4 regions of the Rhizobium sp. 01N447_2 genome follow, and region 2 is predicted to be linked to each of the others. Evidence: predicted binding sites of a transcription regulator. Region 2 holds the regulator's gene; each other region holds the start of a gene.
What was found. Region 2 encodes PhoB, which activates phosphate uptake and scavenging genes when phosphate is short. Its sites were predicted from a motif close to TGTCATNNANCTGTCAT; they were not measured.
Positions count from the first base shown of each region.

Region 1: AC1ECN_RS00610 (YdcH family protein) is a predicted target of PhoB. The motif match lies at 1,992-2,008, and genes of this name have one in related genera.
Region 3: AC1ECN_RS04370 (DUF2794 domain-containing protein) is a predicted target of PhoB. The motif match lies at 1,826-1,842, and genes of this name have one in related genera.
Region 4: AC1ECN_RS10270 (alpha-D-ribose 1-methylphosphonate 5-triphosphate diphosphatase) is a predicted target of PhoB. The motif match lies at 2,804-2,820, and genes of this name have one in related genera.

Region 1 covers NZ_JBFTQY010000001.1:129,391-133,808, reverse strand. The annotation lists gene AC1ECN_RS00625 (5-(carboxyamino)imidazole ribonucleotide synthase) at 96-1,172, opposite strand; gene purE (5-(carboxyamino)imidazole ribonucleotide mutase) at 1,169-1,663, opposite strand; gene AC1ECN_RS00615 (YdcH family protein) at 1,682-1,885, opposite strand; gene AC1ECN_RS00610 (YdcH family protein) at 2,113-2,286, shown strand; gene AC1ECN_RS00605 (ArsR/SmtB family transcription factor) at 2,492-2,752, opposite strand; gene AC1ECN_RS00600 (sulfite exporter TauE/SafE family protein) at 2,932-3,696, opposite strand; gene AC1ECN_RS00595 (thiamine phosphate synthase) at 3,804-4,418, shown strand, end outside.
Region 2 covers NZ_JBFTQY010000019.1:64,663-69,080, reverse strand. The annotation lists gene AC1ECN_RS16280 (GcrA family cell cycle regulator) at 1-421, shown strand, start outside; gene phoB (phosphate regulon transcriptional regulator PhoB) at 1,004-1,687, opposite strand; gene phoU (phosphate signaling complex protein PhoU) at 1,820-2,533, opposite strand; gene pstB (phosphate ABC transporter ATP-binding protein PstB) at 2,578-3,393, opposite strand; gene pstA (phosphate ABC transporter permease PstA) at 3,409-4,418, opposite strand, start outside.
Region 3 covers NZ_JBFTQY010000004.1:158,101-162,518, reverse strand. The annotation lists gene acnA (aconitate hydratase AcnA) at 1-574, shown strand, start outside; gene AC1ECN_RS04375 (DUF1223 domain-containing protein) at 809-1,549, shown strand; gene AC1ECN_RS04370 (DUF2794 domain-containing protein) at 1,865-2,266, shown strand; gene AC1ECN_RS04365 (GNAT family N-acetyltransferase) at 2,273-2,830, opposite strand; gene AC1ECN_RS04360 (Bax inhibitor-1/YccA family protein) at 2,939-3,667, opposite strand; gene AC1ECN_RS04355 (ABC transporter permease) at 3,848-4,418, opposite strand, start outside.
Region 4 covers NZ_JBFTQY010000013.1:6,317-10,734, reverse strand. The annotation lists gene purM (phosphoribosylformylglycinamidine cyclo-ligase) at 1-826, shown strand, start outside; gene purN (phosphoribosylglycinamide formyltransferase) at 823-1,494, shown strand; gene AC1ECN_RS10270 (alpha-D-ribose 1-methylphosphonate 5-triphosphate diphosphatase) at 1,577-2,746, opposite strand; gene AC1ECN_RS10265 (NUDIX domain-containing protein) at 2,925-3,518, opposite strand; gene AC1ECN_RS10260 (molybdopterin-containing oxidoreductase family protein) at 3,515-4,418, opposite strand, start outside.

The DNA.
Region 1 (4,418 bases), on a different contig from region 2:
TCGGGCGCGCTGTTTAGGTGGGGGAGCAGATACCCCGTCACCTTTTCCGTGTCAACCACATGAAGGTGTTTTTCCCAAGGCGAAGGGGTGTTTTCTCAGGCCAAAACCGGCGATTTCGGCGTCAAGGTGGTGACATGGCCCATCTTGCGACCGGGGCGCCACTCAGTCTTGCCATAGAGATGAACCAGCGTATCGGGGCGCCGCAGCCAGTCGGGAACCGCAAGGATATCGTCGCCGATCAGGTTCTGCATGATGCAGTCGGAATGGCGCTCGGCACTGCCAAGCGGCAGGCCAGCAACGGCGCGGATATGCTGCTCGAACTGGCTGACGACGCAGGCCGCTTCCGTCCAGTGACCGGAGTTGTGGACACGCGGCGCCATTTCGTTGGCAATCAGGCCGCCATCGGCAAGCACGAAGAACTCGATGCCGATGACGCCGACATAGTTCAACGCGGCAAGGATCTTTTCGGCCGATTGGCGCGCGGCGTCCGCCGTCGATGCAGAGATCGCGGCGGGGACCGTCGAGGTGTGAAGGATACCGTCGCGGTGCACATTCTCGGCCGGATCGAAGCAGACGACCGTGCCGTCGGTGGCGCGCGCGGCGATGATCGAGACCTCGCGCTCGAAAGCGACGAAGCTTTCGAGGATGAGCGGCACGCCGTCGAGTGCGGCATAGGCGCCATCCGGGCTGTCGGCCGCCGAGCGGAAAACCTTCTGGCCCTTGCCGTCATAACCGAGACGGCGGGTCTTCAGCACGCCCTGGCCGCCGAAATCCTTAAGTGCCGTCTCAAGATCGGCCTGGCTGTCGATCGCGTGGAAGCGGGCGGTTGATATGCCGCAGTCATTGAGAAAGCGCTTTTCGACGAGGCGGTCCTGGGCGGCTTCCAGCGCCTTCGGCGGCGGAAAGACGGGCACGCTCGCCGAGAGTCTTTCGGCGGCTGCGACGGGCACGTTCTCGAATTCGTAGGTGACGACGTCGCAGATATCGGCGAGTTCGGCCAGTGCCGACGGATCGTCATAGGCGGCGGTAATCTGCCGGTTGGCGAGCTGAGCGGCCGGGCAGTCCGGCTGCGGCTCGAGAATGATCGTGCGAAAATTCAACCGGGCGGCGGCGATGGCCAGCATGCGGCCGAGCTGGCCGCCGCCGATAATGCCGATCGTTCTTGCCGTCATAGGTCGTCCATCGGGTATTCGGCGACGGCAGCACTCTGGCGCTCGCGCCATTCGTCGAGCCGGTCGGCGATTTCTTCGTCGGAAAGGGCAAGCACGGCGGCGGCGAGAAGCGCGGCGTTGACCGCGCCGGCCTTGCCGATGGCAAGCGTGCCCACAGGAATACCGGCCGGCATCTGCACGATGGAAAGAAGACTGTCCTGGCCGGACAGGGCTTTCGACTGGACCGGCACGCCGAAAACCGGCAGCGGTGTCATCGCGGCGGTCATGCCCGGCAGGTGGGCGGCGCCGCCGGCGCCGGCGATGATGACCTTGAAGCCCTCCGCGCGTGCGCCCTTGGCGAAATTGACCAGCCGGTCCACTGTGCGGTGCGCCGAAATTATGCGCGCGTCATAGGGAATTTCCAGCGCCTCCAGCGTGTCGGCGGCGTTTTTCATGGTCTCACAGTCGGACTGGCTGCCCATGATGATGGCGACGGGTGGTCTGTCTGTCATCGTTGCTGCTATTCCCTCTCAGGCGATGATGTCAGGGATGATCTGATCTTCCAGCTTGGAGAGCCTGTCCTTGATGACAAGTTTTTTCTTTTTCATGCGCTGGATTCGCAGAGCATCGCATCCGGTCTGGATCATGGCGTTGATCGCGGCATCGAAATCCTCGTGCTCCTGACGCAGACGCGCCACCGTGAGCCTGATTTCCGCCTGTTCCTGATCGGCCATATGCATTCCCCGTTACCGTCCCTGGACCTTGTCCGATCTGGCGATGATTTCCGCAAGCTCCTATCACCAAATACAGGTAACGGCTAGTTAGTCTTGATCATGAAATTGCCATCCAGTCTTCATCTTTTGGCCTTCGACAAGCCTTCAAAAATATGTCACAGTCCGGCCGTTGACACCTTGATCCCCGACGATGTTGGCCGGGGAGGGTAAGAGGAAGGAAGGGTCATATGACTGTTCAAGCTCATCTTGAGTCACTCCAGAAAAAGCATGTTGCTCTCGAGGAGGAGTTGCACGCGCTCAGAACATCTCCCTCTATTTCCGATACGGAACTTGCCGAATGCAAGCGCCGGAAGCTGCGCATCAAGGACGAGATTCAGCGTCTTAAGTCATCCGTCCACTAATCTTCCCAAGGGTCGCCGGGCGATCATCTTGCGCAACAAGGTAAATCCATCCATTCCGCCAAGAATTAGCAAGAACCGGTGATTTGACACCAGATTTGCGCCAGTCCGATGCATCCGGCATCGCGGCTGGCGCTTTTGGGTCGCCACGTCTCACATGGCGTTCATATGATTTGCATGGTATCCGTTGATCTTATGGGAACCTGCATCAGGCCCAGAACTGATCCAGCCACAAATTGAGCTTGTCGAAGCCGCGGTTATTGACCGTGTAGATACGTTTGGTGCCTTCTGAGGTCACGGAGACGAGATTGCTGTCGAGCAGCGCCTTCAAGTGTTGCGAGACAGCGGGGCGACTGATCGGCAGGCCTTCGGCGAGCTCATTGACCGTCCGTGGCGCGCGACGCAATTCCTCCAGCAGAAACCGCCGGTTCGGATCGGCAATCGCAGAGAAAGGGTCCGTGTTCGACATGACGGGAACGCTACGTCAAACCGGCCGCGCCAGCAAGGAAATTGTGCATTGCAGCGTGCCACGGTCTAAAGCGCGTCGCGAACCTTCAGATTCGCTCGTCGCGCTTTAGGTCTTTGTTTTTACGCATGTCGTTATCGCAAAACCGCTGCACAGTTTTGCGCGACATGCTTTAGCGGTTTCTACCAGCCAAGGCCCTCGCGCACGATCAGGAAGGCGGCGATCAGCGCCATCGCATACATGAAGGGATAGAAGATCTGTGGCTTCATGCGGCGCACGCACCAGGCGCCGGCAATGGTGGCGAGCGGGGCAAAGGGTAGAAGCGTCGCGGAGGTCGCAAGATTCTGGGTGTCGAGCTGGCCGAGCGCGAAATAGGGGATCAGCTTGATGGCGTTGAGGATCGCAAAGAAGCGCACGCTGGTGCCGGTATATTCGCGTGGCTGCAATTTGAGCGGCAGGGCATAGATCTGGAAGGGCGCACCGCCGGCATGAGCAACGAAGCTGCCGTAACCGGAAAATGTCCCCCAGAGGCTGGCGACCACCGGTCGCTGGCCGCGCGGCGGGATCACCTTGCCGGCGCCCGGGCCGAAATTGTTCCAGAAATAGCGCAGGCAAAAGAGGATGGTCACCGCGCCGATGACGATGCGCAGCATGTTGCCCGGAACCAGGGCCGAGGTCGCCCAGCCCAGCGCGATGCCGAAGATGGCGCCAGGCAGCATGATCTTCAACGTCGCCCAGTCGCCATGTTTGCGCCAGATGACGAGCGAGATCATGTCCATGAAGACCAGGATCGGCAGCAGGATGGCCGCCGCCTCGACCGGTGAGACGACGAGGGCGAGGAAGGGCAGGCCGATCAGCGACAAAGCGTCGCCCATGCCACCCTTTGCGAGGCCCACCAGCAGAACGGCGGGCACGGCGGCGTAGTAGAATGACAAATCCTGCGGCATGCTTTCGACGTCCTCCTCTTGCAAGCCTCGTCTAACGGAACTACTCACACAAAACGAGTGCGGATCTCTCATTTCGAAGGGGAATTCGCCGGAAACGGAAAGACCTCATGACCGAACCGGAAAATCGCTGCCGCCTTGTGCTCATCGTGCCTGATATCGCCGATGCCGACGAACAGGCAAAGATCGTCGCCGATGCGCTGAAGGGCGGCGATGTCGCCTCGGTGATCGTGCCGCAATACGGGCTCGACGACGGCACCTTCCAGAAACATGCCGAAAAGCTGGTGCCGCTGATCCAGAATGCTGGAGCAGCCGCGCTGATTGCAGGTGACAGCCGTGTCGCCGGCCGGGCCAAGGCCGATGGCCTGCACCTTTCCAGCAATGCAGAGGCGCTTTCGGAAGCGATCGATAAACATGCGCCGAAGCTGATCGTCGGCGGTGGCAACGCGACCGACCGGCACCATGCGCTGGAGATCGGCGAAGTCAGGCCGGACTATATCTTCTTCGGCAAGCTCGACGGCGATATCAAGCCGGAGGCGCATCCGAAGAACCTTGCGCTCGGCGAATGGTGGGCCTCGATGATCGAGATTCCCTGCATCGTCATGGGCGGCACTGATCCGGCCTCGGCACTCGCCGTCGCCGAAACTGGAGCGGAGTTCGTGGCGCTGCGGCTGGCGGTCTTCGGCGAGCCCGCCCGGGCGCCGTCAGTCGTTGCCGAAATCAAT
Region 2 (4,418 bases):
TAAAGTGCACCGGCTGTGCCTTCCCGGCCGCGCCAAGGCCGGCGGCACCAACACCGCGGCGCGAACGCCGAAGCGCAATACATCGGCGCCGCGCGCGCCGAACTTCGCCTCTCGGATCACCACCCGCACCGTCACCCGCCAGCAGGGCGCGACGATGCTGAAGGAAGAGATCGAGATCGAAACGATCGAGGAAATGGAATACGTGCCGAGAGGCAATGTGGTGGTGCCGATTTCCCGCCGCCTCGGCCTGACGGAACTGACCGAACGCACCTGCAAGTGGCCGGTCGGCGATCCGCTGAAGGACGACTTCCATTTCTGCGGCTGCGAATCCCCCGACAATTCGCCCTATTGCAGCTATCACCAGAAGCTTGCCTACCAGCCGGTGAACGAACGCCGCCGGGCGGCAGCGCGGGCCAGCTGAGCGGGCTGACCATCGTTAGAATGCAGAAAACGGGCCGAGTGGCCCGTTTTTTTATGCGCGGATGGGAGCGCTTGGGTGTTCAGTTCGTTGAGAACGCCGACTTGCCCTCATCCGGCTGCCGCCACCAACCAGGGTCGAGCCATGGGTCTCGACCTTTCCTTCGGTTCTCAAGGGGCGAAGTGACATGCCGCAACATCTCGATTCCCTCTTCTCCCCTCGGGGAGAAGGTGCCCGTAGGGCGGATGAGGGGGGCCAGGGAAGCCGGTCTTTCTTACAACACCATGCGGGTTTCGACCGCGTTGGCGTCGTTTCGATCGTGTTCAGGGCGCAGCCGTTCGGCATGTGGGATAGGTTATCACGGAAAGAGTGTGCCGTGTGGCCCCCTCATCCGCCTGCCGGCACCTTCTCCCCGAGGGGAGAAGAGATTGTGCCGCAACCCTCTCTGTCCCCACCAACCTTTCGCAGAGCACGTCCCCTCGCCCCGTCTACGGGGTCCGGAGGACGGGTCGAGACGAGTGGCTCGACCCCGGTAGGTTAGGACGTTAGCACGAGCGACTTTGTCAGCAACCAGAACGGAAGCCCTCAGGCTTCCATCGAATAACCGGCGCCGCGGACGGTGCGGATGACGTCCTGCATGTTGGAAAAATTCAGCGCCTTGCGCAGGCGGCCGACATGGACGTCGACGGTGCGCTCGTCGACATAGATGTCGTGGCCCCAGACGCCGTCGAGAAGCTGTGAGCGGGAGAAGACCCGGCCTGGCGACGACATCAGGAATTCCAGCAGGCGGAATTCGGTGGGGCCGAGGCGGACTTCGCGGGTCTTGCGATGGACGCGATGGGTCTCGCGGTCGAGCTCGATGTCACCGCATTTCAGCACCGTCGACAGCACCTCGGGACGGGCGCGGCGCAGCATCGCCTTGACGCGGGCAACGAGCTCGGGGGTCGAGAAGGGCTTGACGACATAATCGTCGGCGCCCGTCGACAATCCGCGGACACGCTCGCTCTCCTCGCCGCGCGCCGTCAGCATGATGATCGGCAGGCGCTCGGTTTCCGGCCGCATGCGCAGGCGCCGGCAGAGCTCGATGCCGGAGACGCCAGGCAGCATCCAATCGAGGATGAGAAGATCGGGCGTGCGCTCCTGAAGTCGCATTTCGGCTTCGTCGCCACGAAGGATGGTATCGACCTCGAAGCCTTCCGCTTCGAGATTGTAGCGAAGAAGCACGCTGAGGGCTTCCTCGTCTTCAACAACTGCAACTCTCGGGATCATGCGTGTCGGTCTCCTCGCGCATGATCCTTAAACCGGGGGTGATTTAAGCAATGCATCCTGCGCAAAATCAGAATTGGCTGCGACCTCTTGCGCGCCCGGATGGGCGCGCACGCAAGCGGCGGGTGTGGGCGGTTATTCGGTGACCGCGCCGACGGTGTTGGCGCTGTCGTCCTTCGGACGGTCGCCTTCCGGCTGCGCGCCTGTCGTCATGTAAAAGATCGTCTCGGCGATGTTGGTGGCGTGGTCGCCGATGCGCTCGATGTTCTTGGCGCAGAAGAGAAGATGCGTGCAGCTGGTGATGTTGCGCGGATCTTCCATCATGTAGGTCAGGAGCTCGCGGAACAGCGAGGTGTACATCGCGTCGATCTCGTTGTCGCGTTCGCGGATCGCATTCGCCTTGTCGGCGGAACGATTGGTGTAGACATCGAGCACTTCCTTGAGCTGGACGAGCGCCAGCTCGGACAGATGCTCGAGGCCGCGGGCGAGCTTGCGGGGAACGCCGGTGCTTTGGACGGCGATGACGCGCTTGGCGGTGTTCTTGCCAAGGTCGCCGACGCGTTCGAGATCGGCGGCGATGCGGATCGAACCCATGATTTCGCGCAGGTCCGCGGCCATCGGCTGGCGGCGGGCGATGGTGACGATCGCCTTGTCGCCGATTTCGCGTTCGGCGTGATCGAGGATCACATCGTCGGAGATGACCTTCTGCGCCAGCGCGGTATCGCCGTTGACCAGCGCCCGCACGGCTTCGGCGACCATCTGCTCGGCCAGGCCGCCCATTTCGGAAATCCGCCTGGACAGGAACTTCAGATCATCATCATAGGCAGAATAAATATGTGTCGATGCCATGGGGCTTTATCCTCGAATAACGGAAAGGCTTGGTGACGCCAAAATCAGCCGAAGCGACCCATGATGTAGTCCTGGGTGCGCGGATCGTCGGGATTGGTGAACATCTTGTCGGTGTCGTTCTCCTCGACGAGATTGCCGAGGTGGAACATGGCGGTGCGCTGCGAGACGCGCGCGGCCTGCTGCATGGAGTGGGTGACGATGACGATCGTGTAGTTCTCGCGCAGCTCGTGGATCAACTCCTCGACCTTGGCGGTGGCGATCGGGTCGAGCGCCGAGCAGGGCTCGTCCATCAGGATCACTTCAGGGCTGACGGCGACGGCACGCGCAATGCAGAGGCGCTGCTGCTGACCGCCCGACAGGCCGGTGCCGGACTCGTGCACGCGGTCCTTGACCTCGTTCCAGAGGCCGGCGCGCTGCAGGCTGGTCTCGACGATCTGGTCGAGGTCGGCCTTCGACTTGGCAAGGCCATGGATGCGCGGGCCGTAGGAGACGTTTTCATAGATCGTCTTCGGGAACGGGTTGGGCTTCTGGAAGACCATGCCGACCCGGGCGCGAAGCTCGACGACGTCGATATCGGGATCATAGATATCGTCGGTATCAAGCGTGATCTTGCCGGTGACGCGGCAGCCGTCGATCGTGTCGTTCATGCGGTTGAGGCACCGCAGGAAGGTCGACTTCCCGCAGCCGGACGGGCCGATCAGGGCGGTTACCGTGTTTTCGCGGACGTTCAGGTTCACATCGAAAAGCGCGCGCTTCTCGCCGTAGTAAACCGAGACTTCCTTTCCGATCATCTTATAAGGGACGTTGCTCATCTTGCGATCCAGCGCCTTTTCAACTGCAGCTTCCGTCAACATATTCATGATGTTTAACTCCGTTTACCAGCGGCGCTCGAAGCGACGACGCAAGAGGATGGCGCCCATGTTCATGACGATCAGGAACAGGAGCAGGACGATGATGGCACCCGAAGTACGCTCAACGAAGGCACGTTCGGCCTCGTTGGCCCACATATAGACCTGTACGGGCAGAGCCGTCGAGGGATCGAGCGGTGTCGTCGGCGCGTTGGCGACGAAGGCGACCATGCCGATGAGGAGCAGCGGCGCGGTTTCGCCGAGCGCGTGCGCCAGCCCGATGATCGTGCCGGTGAGGATGCCGGGCATGGCAAGCGGCAGAACATGGTGGAACACCATCTGCATCTTCGAAGCGCCGAGGCCGAGCGCTGCGGCGCGGATCGACGGCGGCACGGCGCGCAGAGCCGCACGCGTGGCGATGATGATCGTCGGCAGGGTCATCAGCGTCAGCACCAGACCACCGACCAGCGAAGCCGAGCGCGGCAGGCCGATGAAGTTGATGAAGACGGAAAGACCGAGCAGGCCGTAGACGATGGAAGGAACCGCGGCGAGGTTGTTGATGTTGACCTCGATCAGATCCGTCAGCTTGTTCTTCGGCGCAAACTCCTCGAGATAGATCGAGGCGGCGACGCCGATCGGCAGAGCAAGCACGAGGACGATCAGCATCAGATAGAGCGAGCCGATCAGGGCGACGCCCAGGCCTGCGGCCTCCGGACGGCTGGAATTGCCGTTGACGAAGAGGCCGGTGTTGAACTGCTTGTGGAGAGCGCCGCTCGCCTTCAGCTCGTTCATCCAGGCAACCTGCTTGTCGTTGACCTTGCGGTTCTTCTCATCGACCGAGAGGTCAATCTGGCCCTTGCTGGCGCTGTCGACATTGGCGTCGGCGAGCACCGTGACGTTGACCGTCTTGCCGATGAGCGACGGATCGGCGATCACCATATCGCGCAGCTGGATCGGCGCGCTCTTCGACAGCATGGCGGATGCATCGCGCACGTCGGGACGGCTCGAGGCATTGATGTTCAGCTGCTTGACGATCG
Region 3 (4,418 bases), on a different contig from region 2:
CAACCAGTACGGCACGCGCCGCGGCAACCATGAAGTGATGATGCGCGGCACCTTCGCCAATATCCGCATCCGCAACCACATGCTCGGCCCGAACGGCAAGGAAGGTGGCTACACCATCCATTACCCGTCGAAGGAAGAGACCTCGATCTACGACGCCGCGATGCAGTACAAGCAGGAAGGCGTGCCGCTCGTCATCTTCGCCGGTGTCGAATATGGCAATGGCTCCTCCCGCGACTGGGCTGCCAAGGGCACCAACCTGCTCGGCGTCAAGGCGGTGGTCGCCCAATCCTTCGAGCGCATCCATCGCTCGAACCTGGTCGGCATGGGCATCATCCCCTTCGTCTTCGAAGAGGGCACGACCTGGCAGAGCCTCGGCCTCAAGGGCGACGAACTCGTCACCATCGAAGGTCTGGAAAAGATCAAGCCACGCGAGAAGAAGATCGCCAGGATCACCTATGGCGACGGCACCGTGAAGGAGGTTCCGCTGCTGTCGCGCGTCGATACGCTCGACGAGGTAGTCTACCTCAACAATGGCGGCATCCTGCAGACGGTTCTGCGCGACCTCGCTGCCTGATTTTTAAGACACTCACATGATAATGGCCGCCGGAGAGCAGTTTCCGGCGGTTTTTCTTTGCGGCGACAGTCTTTAAACGGGGCTCACGATGATTTGTTTTACGCAAGTTCCCGTCTAGCTACGTCTCACCCGTTCGTGACTTTTCGTTTGGACCCGGAAGGATTATTCGTACGTTCATATGTCAGGGCCTCCGGTTCCAACATGCCGTCGGCGCTGAAAAAGAGGTGCAGGTGAATGTCCCCCCGTTTTTTGATTCCGCTGATCGCCGGCGTTGTTCTCTCAGGCCCGTTGCAGGCCGAAGACGGCACACCGAAAGGTGTCGTCGAACTCTTCACGGCGCAGGGCTGCTCCTCCTGTCCTCCTGCTGATGCCGCTTTCCGCAAGCTGGTGAACCAGGGCGATGTCATCGCGCTCGCCTATCATGTCGATTACTGGAACTATCTCGGTTGGGCCGATACGCTGAGTTCCAAGGAAAATACCGAGCGGCAGTATGGCTATGCCAAGACAATGGGCCGCAGCAACGTCTACACGCCGCAGGCGATCGTCAATGGACGCGGCCATCTGGCTGGCGCCGATCTCAATGGCATCAACAGCCAGATCAACACCTATAGCAGCGAAGGCAATGGGCTGACCGTTCCGATCAGTGCCGCGATGCGCGGCGATGAGCTGGAGATCAAGATCGGCGCGGGACAGGGCAAAGCCAATGTCGTGATGGTCTATTTCGACAAGGAAAAGACCATCGACGTCGAAAAGGGCGAGAACAGCGGCCAGAAGATCTCCTATCTCCACAGCGTCACCAATGTCGAAACCGTCGGCATGTGGGACGGCAAGGCGACCAGTCTGACGCTGCCGGCTAGCGTGCTGCAACGGCCGCAGCTCGAGGGCTGCGCGATTCTTCTTCAATCGGCAACCGCAGACGGCGATCCGGCTGCGATCCTTGGCGCGACCGTGGTGATGGCTGGCAAAAATATCTGAAATTTCATCCGGCTGCGGATGAAATGCTGGGGCGGCCCGGCCGAGCGTATTCGGGGCTGGGGTTAAGGTCGATACGCTCCGCCGGGCCCTTTGGCGCGCTGGCGCCAAACTGGAGCTCATAAATCTCCTGCAAATGAGGCGCTGTTTTGACTGAAATGCGGCGCTGCGGAGAAAGCGTTGGCCTGCCCAGCGCCCTTGCCCGAGAGACGCGCGGCGCTGTAGTGCGGCTGAATGTGACAGCCGGCACTCTTGCAATTTGCGGCGGCTCGGGCAAACTGTCACCCTCCTGTCACATGTGGAGGCCTTGTGAGACTGATGACAGATCAGCCGGATTTGCGACACGGCGAAAGCCGTTCCGTCGACCACAGTTCCTCAGTCGTCGTCGATCTCAGGGAATACAAGCAAAGCAAGGACCCGCTTCCGGTGACCTTCCACCGGCGCGAACTGGACGCGATCCTCTGGATCTACGGTCGGATGGTCGGTGATGGTGAATGGCGCGACTACGCCATCGATCACCTGAAGGACAGGGCGGTCTTTTCCGTTTTCAAGCGTTCCGGCGAAATGCCGCTCTTCCGCATCGAAAAAAACCCGAAGCTCGCCGCCAAGCAGGGCGCCTATTGCGTGATCAGCGTCAACGGCACGATCCTGAAGCGCGGTCACGAGCTGAACCAGGTGCTGAAGGTCTTCGACAAGGCCCTGAAGCTCGTCGACAAGTAAGCCGCATCAGCCGTTAAACAGCGTGCCGGGATAGGTCGACGGGTCCGGATCTGTGCTCATACCCTCACCGAGGGCGCGCTGCATGAACATCGTATCCAGCCAGCGGCCGTGCTTGTAGCCGGTGCCCTTCATCAGACCAACCTCCTCGAAGCCGGCCGTGCGATGGAGCGCGATCGAGGCGGGGCTGGCGCCGCCGATGACAGCTGCCATCTGCCGAAAGCCGAGGGTGGTGCAACGGATGATCAGTTCGGCGAGCAGCGCCTTGCCGATACCGCGGCCGCGGGCTTGCGGCGCCAGATAAATCGAATCCTCGACCAGCCAGCGATAGGCAGGACGCGTGCGGAAGGCCGAGGCATAGGCGTAGCCGAGCAGAGTTCCATCCGCATCGGTTGCGGCAATATAGGGATATTGCTGGCCGACGATCGCCGAAAAACGCAACGCCATCTCGGCCTCGGAGGGCGGCACGATCTCATAGCTCGCGACGCCGTTCAGGACGGATTCGCGATAGATATCGGCAATGGCGGGAATATCGGCTTGTGTGGCGTCGCGCAGGAGGAAGGACATTTTGGCGGCAGGTCCGTTGGCGAGGATGTGTCTTCCTAAAACCATCCCGCGAAAGCCTGCGCAACAAAAAAGGCGGCCGAAGCCGCCTTTTCGATCAGTCGGTCCTGCTTATTTACGGTTGCCCATGAACTGCAGCAGGAACATGAAGAGGTTGATGAAGTCGAGATAGAGCGTCAGCGCACCCATGATCGCCTTGCGACCAGCCACGGCAACGTCATCGGCTTCCAGGTACAATTCCTTGATCCGCTGGGTATCGTAGGCGGTGAGGCCTGCGAAGATCAGGACGCCGAGCACCGAGATGGCGAACTGCACGGCAGACGACGCCAGGAAGATGTTGACGATCGAGGCGATGATCAAGCCGAAAAGACCCATCATCAGGAACGAACCCATCGCCGACAGATTACGCTTCGTCGTGTAGCCGTAAAGCGACAGCGCGCCAAAGGAGGCGGCGGTGACGAAGAAGGTCTGAACGACGCTCTGACCCGTGTAGATCAGGAAGATCGATGAGAGCGACAGGCCGACGAGCGCGGCATAGACCGCAAAGGTCGTCTGAGCGGCGGCCACCGTCATCGTATTGATCCGGAAGCTCAGGAAGAACACCAGAGCCAGCGGCGCCAGAATGACCACCCACTTCAGCGGGCTCACATAGATCGCCTGACCGAAAGCGGTCAGCTCGCCATTGGCGAAGGCGAATTGGAACGACAGATATGCGGCCACACCGGTGATCGCCAGACCCAGCGCCATCAGGTTGTAGACCTTGAGCATATAAGCGCGCAGGCCTTGATCAATCATCTCGCCGGTCTGAGCGCGGCTTTGATAGTTACGAAGATCAGCCATAGTTTCCTCTTACAAGCTCCGATGGAAATACGGTGTCGGGGTTTTCGACCCGGGCGCCGCTGCGGAGCTCCAGCATGCCTGCGGATAATATGAGGCTTTCGCCCTTTGCAAACAAGAGGCTTGCAAAGGCTCGATCGGTTAAATCGCCGTAAGGTGAAGGGTTTGGGTGCCGCTGCCCGGTCAAAGCTCGCGCAAGACGGGTGCCGCCTTCTGCCCGAGGATGCGCCAGGTGCCGATCAGGCCGATGCCGACGGTCAGGACGAGCGCGGTGACAAGCGTCAGTCCCGCGACGTCGGGCAGAAAGGTCGAGGGCAGGCGCATGATGCGGGCGACGATGAACCAGGCGGCAACGCCGCCGGCGATCAGCGCGAAGATCGCGGTCGCAAGCCCGAGGATCAGATATTCGTAGCTGAAGGCGCGGATCAGCATGGCGCGCGTGGCGCCGAGCGTCTTCAGCACCACCGCGTCGTGGGTGCGCGCCCGGTTTCCGGCGGCAAGCGCGCCGGCAAGGACGAGGATCGAAGCGAAAAGGGCGACGGAGGCCGCAGCGCGGATCGCGGTCGCGAGCTGTGCGACCAGCTGGTTGACGATATCGATCGCGTCCTTGACGCGCACACTGGTGATCGTCGGATAGGTGTTGGTGACGGTTTTCAGGATCGCCGCATCTTCGGCCGGTGTCGAAGAGGGATCGGTCAGGGTCGCCAGCCACGCATGCGGGGCGCCGCGGAAGGTATTCGGCGAGAAGACCATG
Region 4 (4,418 bases), on a different contig from region 2:
CGACACCGTCGGCATCGACCTCGTCGCCATGTGCGTCAACGATCTCGTGGTGCAGGGCGCCGAGCCGCTGTTCTTCCTCGATTATTTCGCGACCGGCAAGCTCGACCCCGACCAGGGCGCGGCCATCGTCGGCGGCATTGCCGCCGGCTGCCGCGAGGCGGGCTGCGCGCTGATCGGCGGCGAGACTGCCGAAATGCCCGGCATGTATTCCTCCGGCGATTACGATCTCGCGGGTTTTGCCGTCGGTGCTGCCGAGCGCGGCAAGCTCCTGCCATCAGGCGATATTGCCGAAGGTGACGTGATCCTCGGCCTTGCCTCCTCCGGCGTCCATTCCAACGGCTTTTCGCTGGTGCGCAAGATCGTGGAATTGTCCGGCCTCGACTGGAGCGCAGCCGCACCGTTTGCCGAAGGCCGGCTGCTCGGCGAAGCTCTGCTCGAGCCGACCCGTATCTATGTGAAGCCGCTTCTGAAGGCGATCCGCGAGACCGGCGCCATCAAGGCGCTGGCGCACATCACCGGCGGCGGCTTCCCGGAAAATATTCCGCGCGTCCTGCCGAAGCACCTGGCGGCCGAGATCGATCTTGCCGCCGTCAAGGTGCCGCCGGTGTTTTCATGGCTCGCCAAGACGGGCGGCGTCGAATCCAAGGAAATGCTGCGCACTTTCAACTGCGGCGTCGGCATGATCGCCGTCGTTGCCGGCGAGAATGTCGCGACGGTTTCCGCTGCACTCGAAGCCGAGGGCGAGACTGTTATCACGCTCGGCCGCATGATCGCCCGCGACGAGGGCGCTGCCGGCACGGTCTACAAGGGCACGCTTGCCATATGAGCTCGCCGCGCAAACGCGCCGTCGTCTTCATATCAGGCAGCGGCTCCAACATGATGGCGCTGGTTGCGGCGGCAAAGGCATCCGACTATCCGGCTGAGATCGTCGGCGTGATCTCCGACAAGAAGGATGCCGGCGGCCTTGCCAAGGCCGCCGCCGAAGGCATCGCCACCTTCGCCTTCCCCCGCAAGGACTATGCCAGCAAGGACGCGCATGAGGCGGCGATCTTTTCGGCGCTCGATGAGCTTTCACCCGATATTCTCTGCCTAGCAGGCTACATGCGGCTGCTGACGGCGACCTTCATCCAGCGCTACGAAGGCCGAATGCTCAACATCCACCCTTCCCTGCTGCCGCTGTTTCCGGGCCTGCACACGCATCAGCGCGCGCTCGACGCCGGCATGCGGATCGCCGGCTGCACCGTGCATTTCGTCACCGAAGGCATGGACGAGGGACCGGTGATCGGCCAGGCGGCCGTACCGGTTCTTTCCGGCGACACGGCCGAAAGCCTTGCTGCACGTGTGCTGACCATCGAACACCAGATCTATCCGCAAGCCTTGCGGCTTTTCGCCGAAGGCCGGGTGACGATGGAAGGCGGCAGGGCCATGAGCACAGAGGCCTCAACCACCGTACCCAGGGCTCAACTCATTTCGCTGATCGGCGACCGCTCTTAGGCCGCTTGTTTTACGCAATTCCCGGCAAAAGCGCTTCGCGCTTTGCCTGGGAAAACCGCTTCGCACTTTTGCTGGAATTGCTCTAAGCCGCCAAAGCCCGCAAAGGATGCAGCGTGCCATCGCTGTAGACGAAGCGGCCGGCGCGGAACGTGGCGCGGATGCGATTGATATCGCCCGGCTCGACCACGACAAGATCGGCGCGCTGGCCGATGGCGATCTCGCCGCGATCCGACAAGCCGGCTGAACGGGCGGCATTGCCGGTCGCCATGGCAACGGCTGCCGGCAGGCCACCTTCCACCATGTCGGCAAGCTTGAAGATGCCGGGCACGAAGGCAGCCGGATGATAATCGGCGGCGATGACGCTCAGCAGGCCGGCCCTTGCAGCATCGAGCGCGCTGAGATTGCCCGACATCGACTGGCCACGCAGTGCGTTCGGCGCGCCCATCAGCGTCCAGAGGCCACGACGGCGCGCCTCCTCCGCCGCAGGTGCGGTGACCGGAAACTCGCTGATGGTGACGCCGAGATCGTGCATTTCGGCGACTTTTTCGACGCTGTCATCGTCATGCGAGGCAAGCGACAGCTTATGCTTCAGCGACAGCGCGACGATCTCCTTCAGCTTGGCCTCGATGTCAGGATTGCTGCGCATGGCGATGCGCTTGGCAACGATCTCCGCCGCCATTTCCTCGGAGACGGCGCGACGCTCGGAGATGCTCAAGATGTAGCTTTGCAAGTTGTTGTATTGGCCCTGGCCCGGCGTGTGGTCGGTGAGCGAAACCATGTCGATCTGATCGGCATTCAGCAGGCGCTCGAGTGCCGGGGCTGCAGCGACATTGGTGATTTCYTAGCGGGCGTGGACGCGGTGGTCGATCAACAGATCGTCACGCAGGCGGTTGATGCCCTCGATCACCGCTGATGTCGTCTCCAGCGAGCGGACGTGGCTGTAGACGCTTTCGGTCGCGAAGGAGACGGCGGCAAACGCGGTCGTGACACCGGCGGCGGCAAGCTTCTTGTCCAGTTCGTGGATGCCGAAATCGATCGGCATCGTCGCGTTCGGCCGTGGGGCGATCTCGCGCTCGATCATGTCACCGTGGAGATCGACTAATCCGGGCATCAGCAGCCGCCCGCCGCCATCGATGGCAGCACCGGCGACCGGCTCCGGCCCGATCTCGGCGATGACCCCATCCTCAACACGCACGGAACCTTCCCTCACCACCTCGTTTGGGAGAACGAGGGTGAAATTGCTGAGCCACATGGGCTTTCTCCTGACCGCATCCGATGATTGACAAACCGCAGCGGATAGAACCGCTTCGTGACAGTCGTATGAAATTTCGCGCCTTATCATCTTAAAGCGGAAACTTGCGCTTTGGAAATGATCCGATGCGCTCGCCCCGCAGTTTCACCGGTCCCTCGATCCCGCGAAATGATCGCGATCAGGCCGTCAGCCTTGCCCTGTTCAACGCGGCCCATTGCAGAAGCACGATCGTTTTGACGTCGAAGATCTCGCCGGTTTCGATCATCGCCGCCGCCTCGTCGAGCGGGATTTCGAGGACCTCGATATCCTCGTGCTCCTCGTCCAGGCCGCCGCCTTCCGCCACGCGGTCGGCGATGTCGACGACGGCTGTGAAGAAGTGGACCACTTCGGTGACGGCACCCGGTGAGGTGTAGGATTTGAAGAGGAAGCGCGCATCGCGTAGGCGATAGCCGGTCTCCTCCATCGCCTCGCGACGGATCGCCGCTTCGGGATGGTCATCGTCGAGAAGGCCGGCCGGCACCTCGATTATCCAGCTGGGATCGCCGTTGAGATGAACGGCGAGGCGGAATTGGCGGACGAGAACGACGAGGTCGCGCCTGGGATCGTAAAGCAGGATGCAGGCGGCCGGCGTTCGGTGATAGACCTCCCGTTTCAACCGCTGGGTTGCGCCCTTGCTGTCGATATAGTCGAGCAGGTAGCTGCTCAACCGCGTCCACCCATTCGACAGCGTGTCTTCGCTGACGATCTTCACACGTGATTTCAGCTGCATCATGCTGCGTCCCTGCGAAGCCAGACCTTGTTGTCGTGTACGGCTGCCCCGCCATAGGGCGCGACAGGGTCGGCGCCGGTCAAGACGTTGATGCCCTCGCCGTCGACATGCGCCTTGTTCGGCCAGAGGCCTTCGGCGATCAGCACGCCGGATTTGACTTCGGTGGTGATGCGGGCGTGGAGGCGCAGATCGCCGCGGCTGTTGCCAATGCGGACGAGATCGCCATGGGCGATGCCGTTGGCTTCGGCGTCGGCCGGATTGACCATCACTTCAGGGCGGCCTTCCTTCTGGCGAGAGGTCTTGGTCTCGGAGAAACTCGAATTCAGGAAGTTGCGCGCCGGCGAGGTGGCAAGCCGGAAGGGATGCTCGGGATCGGCGACTTCGATGACATCGACCTGATCAGGGAAGGCCGGAAGCGCGGCATGCGGACCGAGCGCGCCGATAGAAGCCGGGGGCTTGTTGGGCGCCGGCTGATCGATCCAGTCCGGGCGGAAATGAAACTTGCCATCCGGATGGGCAAAGCCATTCAGATAATGCGCCTCCTCGAAAGCGGGCTGACGATCGAACCATTTGTGTTCGAGGAAATGGTCGTAATCCGGCAGGCCGCTCGATTCCAGGATGCGGTCGACCATCTCCCGGGCGGTGAAGCCGAAGCCGGAGCGATCGGCGACGCCGAGGCGTTTTGCCAGTTCCTCGATGACGAAGAGATTGGTGCGCACGGTTGACGGCGGCTCGACCAGCTTCGGCCCCAGCAGGATATGGTTCTGGCCGCCGGCCCGATAGATATCGTCATGTTCGACGAACATCGTTGCCGGGATGACGATATCGGCGATCTCGGCCGTTTCGGTCATGAACTGCTCGTGCACGGCAACGAAGAGGTCGTTGCGGGCAAAGCCGCGTCTG